2 regions of the Herbiconiux dendrobii genome follow, and region 2 is predicted to be linked to the other one. Evidence: predicted binding sites of a transcription regulator. Region 2 holds the regulator's gene; the other holds the start of a gene.

Region 1 (3,400 bases), on a different contig from region 2:
GATGCCCGTGGCCCGCGAGATCACCGCGGCGATCTCGGTCTCGTCCACCACGGCGGCGGCGTCGATCCCGCCGGCGGCGCGCTCGGCGGCCACCCGGCCCGGCAGCGAGACCGCCTCGGCCAGCTGCTGCTGGATCTGTTCGATCTCGTCGCGGATGCGCGAGGCCTCCTCGTAGTGCTCGGCCGAGACAGCGGCGTTCTTCGCGCCCTCCAGGGCGGCCAGATCGGCCTGCAGCGCCGAGATGTCGACCACCTCGGGCAGCTTGCCGAGCGAGAGCCGCAGTCGCGCGCCGGCCTGGTCGATCAGGTCGATCGCCTTGTCGGGCAGGAAGCGGTCGCTCACGTAGCGGGCCGAGAGCTCGACGGCGCTGGCGAGGGCCGCATCCGTGTAGCTCACGCCGTGGTGCTCCTCGTACGCCGAGCGGAGCCCGTGCAGGATCTGCACGGCATCCGGGATCGACGGCTCGCCCACGGTCACGGGCGAGAAACGGCGCTCGAGCGCCGGGTCCTTCTCGATGCCGCGGTACTCCTTGAGCGTGGTGGCGCCCAGCAGATGCAGGTCGCCGCGGGCCAGCCGGGGCTTCAGGATGTTGCCGGCGTCCATGCTGTTCTCGCCGGAACCGCCCGCGCCGACGACCGTGTGGATCTCGTCGATGAACACGATGATCTCGTTCTTGTGCGCCGAGATCTCGTCCATCAGCGTGGTGAGGCGCTCCTCGAAGTCGCCGCGGAAGCGGGTTCCGGCGAGCATCGCGGGCAGGTCGATGGCCACCACGCGCTTGTCGCGCAGCTGCTCGGGCACGGTGCCGTCGACGATCGCCTGGGCGATGCCGTCGACGATCGCGGTCTTGCCGACGCCGGCCTCGCCCACCAGCACCGGGTTGTTCTTGGTGCGGCGGGACAGGATCTCGACGGTCTGCTCGATCTCGTCGAGCCGGCCGACCACCGGGTCGAGCGAGCCTTCGCGGGCGAGCGCGGTGAGGTCGGTGCCGAACTTGTCGAGCGTCGGGGTCTCGGATGCCGCGTCGGCGGTGTCGTCGCCCATCGCCGAAGCGGGGTCACCCGCAGCGCCGGCCGCGGCGCCGATGTTCTGGCGCATGCCCTCCTGCAGCGCATCCGGGGTCACGCCGGCCTGTGCCAGCACCTGGCCGGCGGGGGAGTCCTGGTTGATCACGAGCGCGAAGAAGAGGTGCTCGGGGTCGATGTAGGTCGAGCCCGAGGCGCGGGCCACCTGGTAGGCGTGGAACAGGGCGCGCTGGGCGCTCTGGGTGAGCGCCGGGGCGGTGACGGGGTCGCTGCTCGCGGCGGGGAGCCGCGACTCGGCGGCCCGCACGATCGCGCGCGGGTCGGCGCCGACCCCGCGGATGGCGTCGGACGCGGGCTGCACGGGTGCGATGGTGCGCAGGATGTGCAGGGCGTCGAGCTCGCGGTGGCCGTGGCCGATCGCGTACTGGCCGGCTTCGGCGAGCAGCTCCTGGGTGCGGCGGCTGATCAGCTTGCTGAGGTCGATCGAGCGGCCGGCGCGGGCCGCGCGCTCGCCTTCGAGGTAGCGCGCGAGGAACTCGTCGAACGAGCTGTTGTTGCCGCTGCCGTCTTGCGTGGGCCCCTCGGGGCCGAAGTTCTCGGGCACGAAACCTCCTGGTTCATGAAACTTGAGTGCCTTACGCTCAAGTTCAACGCCATCGACGGGAAGTTATTCCCGTGGGTACCCTGAGAGGCGGATACAGCTCCCTCTCGAGGAAAAACAGGGGGTCTCAATTCCGTCGAATCATGGCTTGATGAGAGTCGATACCCGACTCCCACTGACAGGACTTCCTCTCATGGCTGCTGCCCGTTCCCTTCCCTACCCGCTCGGCTTCTCGACGGTGCACGACGGTGCCGACGACACCGGCGACGGCCGCTGGAACTTCGCCCTCTACTCCGAGACCGCCGACCACGTGTACGTCTGCACCTTCGACGAGAACGGCGAGGAGACCCGCATCCGCCTGCCCGAGCGCACCGGGCACGTCTTCCACGGCTTCGTCGACGGAGCCGGCATCGGCACCCGCTACGGCATCCGCGTCGACGGCCCGTGGAACCCCGCCGCCGGTCTCCGGCACAACGTGAACAAGCTGCTGCTCGACCCGCACGCCACCGCGATCGACGGTGGCTACGACTGGGGCCAGGCCGTCTTCGGCCACGACATGAACGACCCCGAGCAGCGCGACGACACCGACTCGGCGCCGGCCACGCCCCGCTGCATCATCACCGACCCGGGCTTCGACTGGGGAGACGACCGCGCGCCGCGCACCCTGCTCAGCGAGTCGGTCGTCTACGAGACCCACGTCAAGGGCTTCACCAAGCTGCACCCCGAGATCCCGGAGGAGATCCGGGGCACCTACGCGGGCCTCGCGCATCCCTCGGCGATCAAGCACCTCACCGACCTCGGCGTCACCGCGGTCGAGCTGCTGCCGGTGCAGCAGTTCGTGCAGGACAGCCACCTCGAGGAGAAGGGCCTGCGCAACTACTGGGGCTACAACTCGATCGGCTTCTTCGCCCCGCACAACGAGTACGTGAGCGACGCGGGCGCCGCGGCCGGCCCTGGCGGGCAGGTCGCCGAATTCAAGCAGATGGTCAAGGCGCTGCACGAGGCCGGCCTGGAGGTCATCCTCGACGTGGTCTACAACCACACCGCCGAGGGCAACCACATGGGCCCGACGCTGAGCTTCAAGGGCATCGACAACGCCGCCTACTACCGCCTGGTGGAGGGCGACGAGGGCAACTACTTCGACACCACAGGCACCGGCAACAGCCTCAACGTCGGGCATCCGGCCGCCCTCGGGCTGATCATGGACTCGCTGCGCTACTGGGTCACCGAGATGCACGTCGACGGCTTCCGCTTCGACCTGGCCACCACCCTCACCCGGCAGGGCGGCGACGCCGAGCTGCACAGCGCGTTCCTCACCCTCATCCAGCAGGACCCGGTGCTCGCGCCGGTGAAGATGATCGCCGAGCCGTGGGACACCGCGGGCTACCAGGTCGGCGGCTTCCCGGCCGACTGGTCGGAGTGGAACGGCAAGTTCCGCGACGACGTGCGCGACTTCTGGAACGGCACGGATGCCGTGCTCGGCACCCTCGCGCAGCGCATCCTGGGCTCGCCCGACGTCTACGAGGCCTCACGGCGCTCGCCGCTGTCGAGCGTGAACTTCATCACCGCGCACGACGGCTTCACCCTGCACGACCTCACCTCGTACAACGACAAGCACAACGCGGCCAACGGCGAGGACAACAACGACGGCGAGAGCGACAACAAGTCCTCGAACGGCGGCGCCGAGGGCCCCACCGACGACGAGGCCGTGAACGAGCGCCGCGACCGCAAGCGCCGCAACCTGCTCGCCTCGCTGCTGCTCTCGGCCGGCGTG
Region 2 (3,400 bases):
GTCCGCACGCGAGCGGGCCAGCGCCGAGGCGAGCAACCCGGTGCCGCAGCCGAGGTCGATGGCGAGTCGGGCATCCGGCTTCATCTCGCTCAGGTGGTCGAGCAGCAGGCGGGTGCCGATGTCGATCTTCGTGCCCGCGAACGCTCCGCCGGTGGCGCAGACCCACAGGTCGTGGTCGGCGTGGAACTCGCGGCGCACCTCGGCCGGCGCGACCTCGGGCAGCGGTGAGCGGGCGATCAGCACGCGGGACTTCTGGCGCGCCAGCGTGGCCGTGACCTCGCCGAAGGAGGCGGCGAGCACCTCGTTCATGGCCGGCGTCATGTGCTTGACGCGCCCACCCGCGAACACCACGACCGAGGGATCGGCGTACGCGGCGATCGCCCGCGCGAACTCGTCGAGCGCGGCCAGGCTGCGCGGCAGCTGGAGCAGCACCACGGTCGCCCCCTCGAGCAGCTCGGGGCCGAGCGGCAGGCTGCGGAAACGGCCGCCGAGGTCGACATCGAGCACGCGCCGGGCGTTCTCGGCGAGCGCGAGCTCACCCGAGCGGGCGTCCTGGTGCACCCGGATGCCGTGGATCTCGAGCACTCCGGCGGTGGCCAGCGTGAGCGCGCCGTAGTTGTCGCCGATCACGACCACCTGTCCCGGTTCGCCCCGGGTCGACTGGATGGCCGCATCCGCCTCGTCGAGGATCAGCCGGTCACTCGCATCGACCGCGAACAGATTGTCGGCCTCGATGTCGGGGTGGCGGCGGAGGGCGTCGAACGAGAACTCTGTCACCGTTCAACCGTACGCGGTGCCCGGGTGCTTCAGATGCGGACGAGCGGATGCGGGCCCGCTTCGCCGGCCCCCGGGGGCGTGGCGGGCGGCGATGCGCCGGCGGGCAGCACGAAGGGCGCGGCGGGAACCGCCGTCCCGGCAGGGCGGTAGGCACGCGACAGTCCCGCCACGGACAGCCAGCCCGCCAGGAGCGGAGGCACCGCCGCAGCCAGCGCGGCCACCACGACGATCGGCCCGATCGCCTGCCCGCTCATCGTGAACACGAACGACAGCGCCCCGAAGACGACCGCCAGCAACCCCGCCAGCACCGCTGAGAGCACCGCGACGACGACCACGATCGCGAGCGACCAGCCCGTGACGGCGACCGGATGCGCCACGCCGTGACGTCGCAGCAGGCCCCACGAGGCGGCCCACGCCCCGCCGAGCAGCACGAGCGTGGCGGCGACAAGCACCGGAGCCGCGGACTGCACGGCCGCATCCACGTCCATCGTCCACCCGGCGATCAGCACCGCCGCACCGAGCCCGACTGCGAAGCACGCGACGACAGCTCCCAGCGCCAGCCCTCCGAGCGTCGCACCGCGCTTCTGCCGAGCGGTCAGCGCCGGACGCGGTGGCGCGACCGGACGCGCCACAGAGCCGGGGTCGGGGCCGGGGCCGGGGCCCTGAAACTGAGAATACGTCACGGCACGAGCATCCTCGCTCGCCGGCCTGGAGTCAAGGTGACCTGAGGCGGATGGCCGAAGACCGACCTGAGCGCAGGCGACCGGAAAGTTCTCTGTCGGCCCGCTACTCGTCGCGGCCGGGGCGCCAGACCACGAGCTCGGTGCGGCGCTGGGTGCGGGTGCCGTGCTTCAGCGAGATGACCTCGCCCTCCACACCGGCGGCGAAGACGCGGCGGCCGGGGCGGTTGAGCAGCTCGTCGGCGAGCGCGCCCTCGAGTTCGCGCACGCGGGCACTCAGCGCGGAGACCTGGTTCTCGAGCTGCAGGATGCGCGCGATCCCCTCGAGCGAGACACCCTCGGACGACAGGCGCGCCACCTCGCGCAGCTGCACCACGTCACGCATCGAGTAGCGGCGCGACTTGCCGGCCGTGCGGGTGGGACTCACCAGCCCGAGCCGGTCGTATTGCCGGAGGGTCTGCGGATGCATGCCGGCGAGCTCGGCCGCCACGGCGATCGCGAACAACGGAGAGTTCTCATCGACGTCGTTCATGCGATTCCTCCCTCAGAGAGATCAGTGTGACTCGAGTACGGATGTGCGGGCCGAGATGACGGTGGTTGCGGGTTCGACACGCGAGATGCCACATCCGCTGTCATCGTGCGGGCAGAAGAGGTACGGGAGGAGAGCGCGGGCCGGCCTGCCACCGAACGGGGCAGGCCGACCCGCGGCATCCTCAGTCCTGCGCTTTCGCGAGGAGCTCGGTGCGCGGGTTCTCGGCGGGCTCCACCGCGTGGAACGCCTCGAGGGCCTCGCGCTGCGCCGCCGTGAGGTGCGCGGGCACCGCGACCTGCACGACCGCGAGCAGGTCGCCCTTGCCCTTGGCCGACTCCACGCCACGGCCCTTGACGCGCAGCACCCGGCCCGACGGAGTTCCCGCCGCGACCTTGAGCTTCACCGGCGCACCGCCGAGCGTCGGCACCTCGATGGTGGCACCGAGGGTGGCCTCGACAAAGGTGACCGGCACGTTCACGCGCAGGTTCAGCCCGTCACGCTCGAACACCGGATGCTTGCGCACCGAGACCGTGAGCACGATGTCGCCGGGCTCACCGCCGTCGGGCGAGGGCTCGCCCTTGCCGCGCAGCTTGATCTTCTGCTGGTCGGCCACGCCGGCCGGGATCTTCACCGTGATCGGCTTGCCATCCGCCGTCTGCAGCTTGATGGTGTCGCCCTTGACCGCGGTGACGAAGTCGATCGTGGTGCGCGCCGTGACGTCGCGGCCCCGGGTGGGACCGTAGGCGCCGCCGAAGCCACCGCGACCCCCGCGCGCACCGCCGCCGAACATCCCACCCAGGATGTCGTCGAAGCCGCCCGGCGACTGCTGGTAGCTGTACGACTGCCCGCGGGCACCGCCTCCGCCCTGGCCGAACATACCGCCGAAGACGTCTTCGAAGCCGCCGCCCTGACCCCCGCCACCCGCGGTGAAGCGAGCGCCGGAGCCCATGGCGCGGATCTGGTCGTACTCCTTGCGCTGCTCGGCGTCCGAGAGCACCGAGTAGGCCTCGGAGATCTCTTTGAACCGGGCCTCGGCCTTGACGTCGCCCTGATTGGAGTCGGGATGGTACTGACGGGCGAGCTTGCGGTACGCCTTCTTCAACTCGGCGTCGGAGATGTCTTTCGACACCCCGAGCACCTTGTAGAAGTCTTTGTCGAACCAGTCCTGGCTAGCCATTGGGCACCGCCACCACGACCTTGGCGGCGCGCAGCAGCGTGGAGCCGAGGTAGTACCCCGACTCGACCACGTCGGCGATCGTGGGGGTGGTGACGTCGTCGCTGGGCTGCTGGAAGATCGCCTCGTGCAGCTGGGGGTCGAATTCCTCCCCGACCGCCGCGAAGGGCTTGAGGCCCACCCGCTCCACGCTCGAGCGCAGCTTGTTGGCGATCGCGGTGAACGGGCCGCCCTCTT

What was found. Region 2 encodes HspR, which represses chaperone genes until heat shock. Its sites were predicted from a motif close to AAGTTGAGTCNNNNNGACTCAACTT; they were not measured.
Region 1: a site for HspR is predicted at 1,649-1,673, ahead of ACN4JJ_RS15325 (ATP-dependent Clp protease ATP-binding subunit). Genes of this name have one in related genera too.

Annotation. Positions count from the first base shown of each region.
Region 1 is NZ_JBLZQV010000004.1:541,571-544,970, reverse strand. It holds gene ACN4JJ_RS15325 (ATP-dependent Clp protease ATP-binding subunit) at 1-1,629, opposite strand, end outside; gene glgX (glycogen debranching protein GlgX) at 1,820-3,400, shown strand, end outside.
Region 2 is NZ_JBLZQV010000002.1:566,394-569,793, reverse strand. It holds gene ACN4JJ_RS07610 (class I SAM-dependent methyltransferase) at 1-777, opposite strand, end outside; gene ACN4JJ_RS07605 (hypothetical protein) at 807-1,460, opposite strand; gene ACN4JJ_RS07600 (heat shock protein transcriptional repressor HspR) at 1,564-1,989, opposite strand; gene ACN4JJ_RS07595 (DnaJ C-terminal domain-containing protein) at 2,171-3,166, opposite strand; gene ACN4JJ_RS07590 (nucleotide exchange factor GrpE) at 3,159-3,400, opposite strand, start outside.